One region of the Mesorhizobium sp. M1312 genome, then DNA from elsewhere that is predicted to be linked to it. Evidence: predicted binding sites of a transcription regulator. Region 1 holds the regulator's gene; the other holds the start of a gene.
The links. The regulator LexA, encoded in region 1, represses DNA repair genes until DNA is damaged. The targets are predictions, from matches to a motif close to TGTTCNNNNTGTGTTCNG.
Positions count from the first base shown of each region.

Region 2: a site for LexA is predicted at 2,707-2,724, ahead of NKH36_RS29385 (PA0069 family radical SAM protein). Genes of this name have one in related genera too.

Region 1 is NZ_JAMYLQ010000004.1:14,689-19,983, reverse strand. It holds gene trpC (indole-3-glycerol phosphate synthase TrpC) at 1-192, shown strand, start outside; gene moaC (cyclic pyranopterin monophosphate synthase MoaC) at 259-756, shown strand; gene NKH36_RS07045 (molybdopterin molybdotransferase MoeA) at 756-1,961, shown strand; gene lexA (transcriptional repressor LexA) at 2,066-2,803, shown strand; gene NKH36_RS07035 (ComEC/Rec2 family competence protein) at 2,797-5,253, opposite strand.
Region 2 is NZ_JAMYLQ010000035.1:20,580-25,874, forward strand. It holds gene NKH36_RS29375 (F0F1 ATP synthase subunit B) at 1-378, shown strand, start outside; gene rnhB (ribonuclease HII) at 627-1,322, opposite strand; gene NKH36_RS29385 (PA0069 family radical SAM protein) at 1,478-2,632, opposite strand; gene NKH36_RS29390 (glycosyltransferase) at 2,784-3,290, shown strand; gene NKH36_RS29395 (cyclase family protein) at 3,535-4,470, shown strand; gene NKH36_RS29400 (MBL fold metallo-hydrolase) at 4,665-5,295, shown strand, end outside.

The DNA.
Region 1 (5,295 bases):
GAGAGCGGTATTTTCTCGCACGAAGACTGCCGCAGACTGGAACGGAGCGATATTGGTACGTTCCTCGTCGGCGAGAGCCTGATGCGGCAACAGGACGTGGCCATTGCGACGCACCTGCTTTTGACGGGCAAGGCGCCCGCAAATGCATCCGCCCGAAAATCGGAATCGATTTTCGGAGAGCACGATGCATAGATTCAAAGCATTAGAGCGTACTTTGTGCGTCCAAACGGACGCACGTCGCTCTGAGGTGACCTGACGATGTCGGCCGCCCTCACCCATCTTGGCGCGAAAGGCGAAGCCAATATGGTCGATGTCGGCGACAAGGCGGAGACGACGCGCACGGCAATCGCCGAAGGTCTTGTCTCGATGCTGCCAGAGACGCTCAAAATGATCCTCGACGGCGATGCCAAGAAGGGCGACGTGCTGGGCACGGCGCGCATCGCCGGCATCATGGCGGCCAAGAGGACGCATGAGTTGATCCCGCTCTGCCATCCGCTGCTGTTGACCAACGTATCCGTTGACATCGAACCGGACGCGGCGCTGCCCGGCCTGAAGGTCACGGCGCTGGCCCGCGTCACCGGCAAGACCGGCGTCGAGATGGAAGCGCTGACCGCCGTCTCGGTCGCCTGCTTGACCATCTACGATATGGCCAAGGCGGTCGACCGCGCCATGGTGATTTCGGGCATCAGGCTGGTGGAAAAGACCGGCGGCAAATCCGGCGACTACAAGGTAGGCGCCCAAGAGGCAGGCCGATAATGGCACTGCTTCCGGTCGCCGAGGCGCTCGAGCGTCTGCTTGAAGATGCTGCGCCCTCGCAAGCTGAAAGCGTCGCCCTGATGGACGCCGCCGACCGCGTGCTGGCGGAGCCGCTCATAGCACTTCGCACCCAGCCGCCGTTCAACGCGTCCGCCATGGACGGCTTTGCCGCGCGGGCCAAGGATGTCGCGTCCGTGCCCGCAAGACTTTCGGTGATCGGCATAGCGCCGGCCGGACGCGGCTTTGCCGGAACAGTCGGCCCGGCGCAGGCCGTCCGCATCTTCACCGGCGCGCCGCTTCCGGCAGGCGCCGACACCATCGTCATCCAGGAGAATGTCCGCGACCTCGGCGGCGGCAGCATCGAAGTGACCGCGTCGACCGTTGAAGGCCGCAACATCCGCCGCCTCGGGCTCGATTTCTCGAAGAGCGACGTGCTGCTGGAGAAAGGCCGCCTGCTTGATCCGGCGGCATTGTCGCTGGCGGCGTCGGCCAACCATCCGCAGGTCAGCGTGGTGAAACGGCCGCTGGTCGCAATCATCGCCACCGGCGACGAATTGCTGCCGCCGGGCAGCGATCTTGGCCCCGACCAGATCATCTCGTCCAATGCTTATGGCGTCGCCGCCGCGGCCCGCTCGGTCGGCGCCAGCGCGCTCGATCTCGGCATCGCCCCCGACCGGAAGGAGGCGATCGCCGCGCTGGTGAAAAAAGCGGTCGATGCAGGCGCCGACGTCATCGTCACGCTGGGCGGCGCCTCGGTCGGCGACCATGACCTGGTCCATGACGTGCTGACCGGCGAAGGCATGACGCTCGATTTCTGGAAAATCGCCATGCGGCCCGGCAAGCCGCTGATGTTCGGGCGGCTCGGCGACATCCGCTGCATCGGCCTGCCCGGCAATCCGGTGGCGAGCCTGGTCTGCACGCAGCTCTTTCTGAAGCCGCTGCTTGCGCGGCTCGGCGGCCGCGCTTTTCGGCAGGACCTGCGTCAGGCGCGGCTCGGCGCCGCCATGCCGGCCAACGATCTCAGGCAGGACTATGTACGCGCCGTGGTGAGCGAAGAAGCCGGCACGCTGCTGGCGACCCCGTTCGGCATCCAGGATTCGTCGATGCTCAAAATGCTGGCCGACGCCAACGGGCTGATCGTGCGCGAGCCATTCGCTCCCCCAGCCGCGACGGGCGTCGCCTGCAGCGTGCTGATGCTACGCTGAACAAAACGTCAACACTTTCATTAAACTTTAAACGGTTGCGGAACACAACTGGAACAGATAGTGTTTGTTCTGGGTTTGTTTTTCTGATTCTGTTGGGGGTCGCGATGCTGACACGCAAACAACACGAACTGCTGATGTTCATCCACGAGCGGCTGAAGGAAAGCGGCATTCCGCCCTCGTTCGACGAGATGAAGGAAGCGCTCGACCTCGCCTCCAAGTCGGGAATCCATCGGCTGATCACGGCGCTGGAGGAGCGCGGCTTCATTCGCCGCCTGCCCAACCGCGCCCGTGCGCTGGAGGTGCTGCGCCTGCCCGATTCGATCGCGCCCGGCCTCAATGCGGCGCGCAAATTCTCGCCGAGCGTCATTCAGGGCAGCCTTGGGCAGGGCAGCCTCGGACGACAGATCAAGCCGGCGCCTTCGCGCATGCCCGCGGCCGGCAATGACGACGACGTCGTTGCCACCGTCTCCATCCCGGTGATGGGCCGCATCGCTGCCGGTGTGCCGATCGACGCGATCCAGCACCAGACGCATTCGATCTCGGTACCACCGGATATGATCACCGGCGGCACGCACTACGCGCTGGAGGTCAAGGGTGATTCGATGATCGAGGCCGGCATTTTCGACGGCGACACGGTCATAATCCGCAACGCCGACACCGCCCAGCCTGGCGAGATCATCGTCGCCTTGGTCGACGAGGAGGAAGCGACGCTGAAGCGGTTCCGCCGCAAGGGCGCCTCGATCGCACTGGAAGCCGCCAATCCGGCCTACGAGACGCGCATCTTCGGGCCGGACCGGGTCAAGGTGCAAGGCAAGCTCGTCGGACTAATCCGGCGTTACTGAGTGGTGGCCTTTTTGGGCTTCTCGGCCTTGCGGTACGGCGGCAGGCCCCTCGCCTCGCGCGAAAATCTTCGCTGCTCGTGCCAGGGCCTATAGGGCTGTCTGACGGCAAAACGGATTTCTGCGCGCGTCGTCGCCGATAGCGGATCGAAGAAGACGGCGGCACTGCCCATGCGAGCGAGCTGCCGTTTGGTGACGACAAGAACCAGCGGATTGCGGCAGGGATTGTAATAGGCTGTGGCATCATCGATGACGATCAGATCCGCAAAGGCACAGGCTGGCCGCGCGGTTTTACGGTTGTCGGCGAGCGCGATGATCGCGCCGGACGGATGCCGGGCGAGGCACAGGCCGGCAGTGCAGTAGAAGGGCGCTCCCGGCGGCAGGTCGGCCGGATCGGCGAGGTCGAACCGCACGTCTCCTTTTTCGAATGTCTCGGGCTCGACAATGGTCGCTGAAACCAGCGCATGTTTCCAGTTGTCGGTGATGAATTCGTTCGAACGCACCCGGTTGACGGCAAGTTCGCCGCCGCCAATCGGCAGCGCCACCAGATGCGCATCTTCCGAAATCAGCACGTCGGGGGTGCGTGTCTCGGAAATCGTCAGCAGGCCGGCGAGCGCAAAGGGAAGTGCCGCAAGCCGCAACCATGTCGTCGCCATCGTGGCGATGACCAGGGCGACCGTCACCAGCAGAACCGACTGCAACGAAATCAGTCCGACTGCATCGATCGGCGACCGCTCGGAGATCCATCCCGATATTGCAATCATGGCTGTCAGCCCTTTGCCCATCATGTAGAGGAAAGGCCCATCCAAGCCGAAAGGCATTGCCAAGGCGCTGACGACGGCCAGGAACATGACGACCGTGACGATCGGCATGACGGCCAGATTGGCGAACAGGCTAAGCGGCGAGACGCGCTGGAAGTGCCAGATGGCAAAGAGCGCGGTGGCGCTGCCGGCAATGATGGAGGTCATTGCGATGGTACCTGTCCCAGCGGCGAGTTTCCGCGTGACGAAAGCGACCGGTGACCGTCGCTGTAGCGGCGCCGTGGCCTTGTCGGCACAATAGTCGGACCAGCCGGCATAGGCGCCCACGAGAGCAGCGGTCGCGGCGAAGGACATCTGGAAGCTTGGGCCGACCACCTCGTGCGGCGACACGACGATGACCGCGATGGCTGAAATCGTCAGATTGCGCATGGTGAGTGCCGCCCGGTCGAACAGCACGGCGACAAGCATTACCGCCAGCATGATGAAGCTGCGCTCAGCCGCGACCACGATACCGGAAAAAATGAGATAGGCAGCGATGGAAACGAGTGCGGCGGCAGCCGCATATTTTTTGACCGGCCGGCGCGACGAAAAATCGGGAAACAGCGCAAGTGCGCCGCGTAGCAATCCCATGATGGCGCCGGCGACAAGCGCCATGTGCAGGCCGGAAATGGAGATGATGTGGTAGATGCCGGTGCGCCGCATCGATTCGTTTATCTCTTCGGGAATGCCGGCACGCACGGCGACGATCAGCGCGGCGGCAATCTCCCCCTCGGCGCCACCGATGCTGTCCCTGATATGGTCGGCGATGGTTTCGCGCGCCTTTTCGATCGAGGAAGAAAGGCGCGCGGCGAACGGTGCATCTTCGGAAACGACGATCTTCGGATTGCCGAGGAAAAAGCCACTGGCACCGATACCGGCGAAATAGCTGTCGAAGGAGAAGTCATAACTGTCCGGCCTAACCGGGCCAGTCGGAGGCAGAAGCCTCACATAGCCGGTTGCGACCGAGCCTGCGGTCATCTCAGCGGGAATTTTGCGTGCCGAAACCCTGACACCTTTCGGCGCATAACGCAGTGTCGGCCGGGCGGTCGACATCACGTCGATGGTCAGCCTGATCCGGCCGTTCGCCATCTGGTCGAGCCTAACGACACGGCCGGTGAGCTGGGTCTGGATTTCCGAACCGAGCATCTGCGTTCCCACGCGCCAGGTTTCAACCTTGGCGGCGAGAACACCGAGTGCGCACAGCAACGCTGCCATGAAGCACAAATGCGTTTTGCGCCATGAGCGCGTCACCGCCGCACACAATGCCGTGAGGACCACGACGGCAATGGGCTGCGGAAAGTCCGGTTCGACGGCAAGCGAAAAGTAAACGATCACCCCGCATGCCAGAAAAACCGGCACCAGCAGGAAGGCGACGCCGCGGTCGAGTTCCAGGCCGGCTGCCGAGGCCACGCTGTTGCGGATACCGGATGGTGAAAGACGGCTGAGCTGTCGGCGGAAACGAATGACAGGCCCAGGTGTTGGAGCCGGTGTTGGCGCGGAGCGGTCCGGCGAAAGAGGCTGAATGCCCGGGTGCGACGCAGGCAGCAAAACGGGTAGCGGCTCGGCGTAAGGAACGTCCGCAAACAGCGACCGTTCGCTGACGCTTGTGATCGCGCCCTCGCTCTCGTCCACGCCGCGGCCCGGTCCAGCCATCGGGTCTGCCCCTTGCGCCCTTGACCTCCTATGCTACATGAA
Region 2 (5,295 bases), on a different contig from region 1:
GCCGACAAGATCAGCAACGAGCTTGAAGACGCGCGCCGGCTGCGCGAGGAGGCCCAGCAATTGCTCGGCCAATACCAGCGCAAGCGCAAGGAAGCCGAGCAGGAGGCCACCGACATCGTCGCCGCCGCCAAGCGCGAGGCCGACATGCTGGCTGCCGAGGCGCATAAGAAGACCGAAGACTATGTTGCCCGGCGCACCGCGCTTGCCGAGCAGAAGATCGGTCAGGCCGAGCGCGAGGCGATCAGCGAGGTGCGCGCCAGCGCCGTCGATATTGCCGTCGAAGCCGCACGCACGCTGCTCGCCGGCAAGATCGACGCAAAGGCCGGCGCCGACCTGTTCAAGGCCTCGCTTCAGGACGTGAAGTCCAAGCTGAATTAAGCGATTTTATCGAGAAATTCATCGAAAGCCGCCTGGGAAACCTGGGGGCTTTTTTGCGCATTGGCGAAAGCGGCTGAGCGCGTAATCTCCCCCCTTGAAGGGGAGATGGCCGGCAGGCCAGAGGGGGTAGCCGCGCGTGAAGCGCCAACCTTCCCTTTTGTCCCACATGGCGTCGCGCCAGCCGAGGCGACCCCCTCTGTCGCCTTCGGCGACATCTCCCCCTCGAGGGGGAAGATTGGCGCTCGCCCTCAATCCAGGCCCGAAAGGCTCTCTTCATCGAGCACCTCGGTTCCACCAAGCCGGAACGGTGCGAAGGACGCGCGGTGCAGCCGCGCCACCGGTCCATGCATCTCGATCGCGGTGCGGTGGCGGACCGTGGCGTACCCCATATGGAGTTCGAACCCGTAATGCGCGTGATGGCTGCCGCAGCCGCACATCATCCGGTCGCGCATCACCTTGGCGACGATCGAGGCGGCGGCGATCGACTGCGAGCGCTGGTCGCCCTTGATCAGCGCTCTGCCTTCGCATGGCAGTCCGGGTGGCACGTCGCGCCCGTCGGCCAGGGCCAGCTTTGGCTGCACCGAGAGCCCGACCAGAGCGCGACGCATCGCCTCCAGGCTGGCCTTGAGAATATTGCTGCCATCGATGCCTTCCGCGCTGACCGAAGCCATCGACACGCCAAGAGCGGAGCCGAGGATTTTCAGGAACAGCGCCTCGCGCTGCAGATGGCTGAGGCGCTTGGAATCGTCGAGCCCGTCGGGAATGTTGGCGGGATCGAGCACCACCGCTGCCGCCACAACCGGCCCGGCGAGCGGGCCGCGGCCGGCCTCGTCCATTCCCGCCACCGGCCACAGGCCTTCAGCCATCGCCTTCGTCTCGAAGGAGAAATCGGGTCTCTCAACGATTTCGAAGAGAAGCGGAGAATCAGAACGCGCGCGAGCCATGTTGCGGCGAGGTTCGCATCGGCTCCGATTCTCCGCAAGCCCCTCCGGGTCGGGTGAGGCACCGGACCCGGAGGGCACCGTCTGCAAGCCCGGGGACAGGACAGGCCGGACGGGATTTTTTCATGTGCCGCCGGCGACGGCGGCACATGATGTCTTCATAGCAACATCAGTTGCTCGGTTGCCTTCGCGGCGACGACGAACTGGTCGGTCCTGAGCGACCGCCGTTCTGCGTTGAGGCCAAGCCGTTTGGCGGCGATCTCGAAGCGCCGGCCGATCTGCCAGGCATAGGGGCCGGCGCCTTTCATGCGCTTGCCCCAATCCGAATCGTAATCCTTGCCGTCGCGCATTGAGCGGATCAGCGACATGACATGACGGTAGCGGTCCGGATAATGGCGCAGCAGCCAATCCTTGAAGATCGGCGCCACCTCCAGCGGCAGGCGCAGCACGACATAGCCGGCCTCGCGCGCTCCTGCCGCACGTGCCGAATCGAGGATGCGTTCCATCTCCTGATCGGTCAGGCCGGGGATGATCGGAGCGACCATGACCGAGGCTGGAATGCCGGCAGCCGAAAGCTGCCTGATCGCCTCCAGCCGCTTGGTCGGCGTCGACGCGCGCGGCTCCATCGTTCTGGCCAGCATGCGGTCGAGCGTCGTCACCGATAGCGCCACCTTGGCCAGCCCGCGTTCGGCCATGCGCGACAGAATGTCGATGTCGCGCGTCACCAGCGCGGATTTGGTGACGATGCCGACCGGATGGCCGCGCGCCTCCAGCACTTCGAGGATCTCGCGCATGATCCGGTACTGCTTCTCGATCGGCTGGTAGGGATCGGTGTTGGTGCCGATGGCAATGGTGCGCGGCTGGTAGCCGTCCTTCGACAGTTCCTTGTCGAGCAGCCGCGCCGCATCCGGCTTGGCGAACAGCTTCGATTCGAAATCCAGCCCCGGCGACAGGCCCATGAAACTGTGCGTCGGCCGGGCGAAGCAATAGACGCAGCCATGCTCGCAGCCGCGATAGGGATTGATCGAGCGGTCGAAGGAAATGTCGGGCGATTCGTTGCGGGTAATGATGGTGCGCGGCTTTTCGACCTGCACCTCGGTCTTGAACGGCGGCAGCTCCTCCAGCGAATTCCAGCCATCGTCGAACACATGCCGGCTGACCGGTTCGAACCGGCCGGACGGATTGATGCCGGCGGACCGGCCGCGATTGCGCTCCGGGCGGACACGGACGCCACTCTGCTCGATCATTGCATTGGCCATCTCGGCTCTTCCAGCCCCGAAGGCGGCAATGTCGGCACGCACGATCTGTTCCATTTTCGCCCTCTCCCAGGGACTGTCGGCTGGCTGTCGAATCGCTCTGCTCATGAAAATAATCCTATTCTATCCTAGGGAACAAATCAAGAACATTCTTATGATGCGTCGCAAAAACTGGCGCTGCGCCCGGCTTTCCGCTATTCGGCTAACGATGCTCAGCGTTCTCATCCAGACCCTGAATGACGAAGAGAGACTTGCCCGCACGCTCGCCTCGCTGATCGGCGGCGCGGTCGAGGGCGTGGTGCGCGATGTCATCGTCTGCGACACCGGCTCGACGGACCAGACGCACCGCGTTGCCGAACATGCCGGCTGCCTTTATGTGGCGAGCGGCGGCATTGCTGCCGGCATCAGGCAGGCCAAGGGCGACTGGCTGCTGCTGCTGGAGCCGGGCGCGCGATTGGCGGAGGGCTGGATCGACGAGGTCGTTGCCCACACGGCTCGGCAAACCATGCCGGCGCGGTTCTCGCGGGCGCGCGGCAGTCGCGTGCCGCTCCTGTCGCGGGTGTTTTCGGGAAACCGGGCACTGTGCGAAGGGCTGGTGATCAGCAAGCGTCAGGCCGCGGCCTTAGCGAAAAACGCCCGCAGCGCCGAGGCCATCGCCCGCGGCCTCGCGACCAAGAGGCTCGACGCCGAGATCTGGGTGGCGCCGGTGAAGTGAGGGTCCTCTCTCGCGGTAAGCGGGCGCGGAAAGGGCGCGTATTTCGCCGAAGGGATTCCAGATCGTCTTTTTATCAGACCGGTAGCTTGTCTGGATTAGGCGGCGCGCAAAGTCGTTGGCGGGAAACGGTCTGGCGGGGCCGTATTGGCGCGACACTCCTGGAAGGAATGCATATGGGGAATGCATATGCTTGTCGTCCTGCGGGAAACTCGCGATACTCCGCGACATTTCGGGGAGATTGCAGATGAATGTATCTCAATTCGTTCGTATCGCCTTACTCGGAGCCGCTTGGTCAGTACCGACGATCGCGGTGGCGCAGGAGTCGTCGCTTTGGTCGGTTTATGAGAACACGCTCAAATCGGCCAAGTACATCGATCTGACCCATGCCTTCGAGCCGGTGCAGCCCGTATGGCCGGGCTTCGCCAATGCCAAGTTCAAACCGGCTGTCGCCGGGAAGGATATCGAGGGCTACGTCAAGGCCGGCGAAGAGTTCACCTACGACAAGCATGGCTTCGTCGCGAGCGCCTACGAGTTGTCGACGGACCAATATGGCACGCAGCTTGATCCACCCTCCCACTGGAACCCACTCGGTGCAACGATCAGCGACCTGCCGGCCACTTATGCCGTGCGACCGCTCGTCGTGATCGACATCAGCGGCAAGGTGCAGACTGACGAAGGCTATCACCTCCAGGTCGCCGACATCGAAGAGTGGGAAAAAGAGCACGGCCGGATACCGGAGGGTTCGGTCGTGTTCGTGCGTTCGGACTGGTACAAGAAATGGTCCGATGCCGCCCGCTTCAACCAGAAGCCGTTTCCAGGCGTCAGTTTGGATGCACTGAAGTTCCTGCATCTGGAGCGGAAGATTCTGTTTCATGGTCATGAGCCGCTCGACACCGACACCACGCCCAATCTCGAAGGCGAACATTGGCTGCTTCACAACGATTTCACGCAGGCAGAAGGCGTTGCAAACCTCGACAAGGTGCCAGAGGCCGGGGCGTTGGTCACAATCGGCTTTGCCAAGCCGCTTGGCGGGTCAGGCGGATATGCGCGTTACGTCGCTATTGCACCCGCCGACTGGACGGAGGGCGTTTCGGTCATCGAAGCGCCTGGTGCGCCGCTTTCCCGGAAAAAGGCGCCGCTCAAGCGCGACGAGAACGGCGTCTTCCGTCCGACGCCCTGATCACTGGCGATGTCAGTCGGGAGGCCGGCCATGGCGCGTCCCATTCCGCGCGATTTGCCGCGCAAGTCGGGACAAAAGGTCCAGACTACCAACCCCTCTGGCGCTCGCGAAAACGTGACTGTCACGACGATAGCCATCACGATTGCTAACGCTATCGTGGCATGAGCGCGCCGATCCTGCCACGGGAGGCAGTCATGCTCCGCCTATCTGCCGCCGTTCTGCTGACCCTGGCTTTCTGGCCATTCACCGCGTCGGCCCAGGAACAGCCGCCGCCGTCGAGATGCGTTGCGATCGCCCAAGGGCTGCCGTCGGCCACCTATGCCAGCTTCACAGCGCCAAAGGCGCAGACGCCTCTGCTGGCCGAGGCTTTCGCCGACGGCGACGTTACGATCACTTATGCCGGCCATTCGACCTACATCATCGAGACACCTGCCGGCGTCAGGGTCGCCACCGACTTTTCCGGCGTCTACGGCGCTGACCCGCTGCCGCGCGTGGTGACCATGAACAAGGCCCACCGCACCCATTATTCGGATCATCCGGATCCCGGCATCGAATATGTGCTGCGCGGCTGGAATCCGGACGGCGGTCCGGCGCGCCACGCGCTTGTCGTGGACGATGTCTACATCCGCAACGTGCCGACGGATATCCGCAATGGCGGCGATCTCGGCAAGGACGGCAATTCCATCTTCATCTTCGAAGTAGCGGGACTCTGTATCGGCCATCTCGGCCATCTGCACCACCGGCTCGAGGACGCGCATTACGGCGCCATCGGCCGGCTCGACATCCTTATGGTGCCTATCGACGGCGGCATGACGCTGTCGCTCG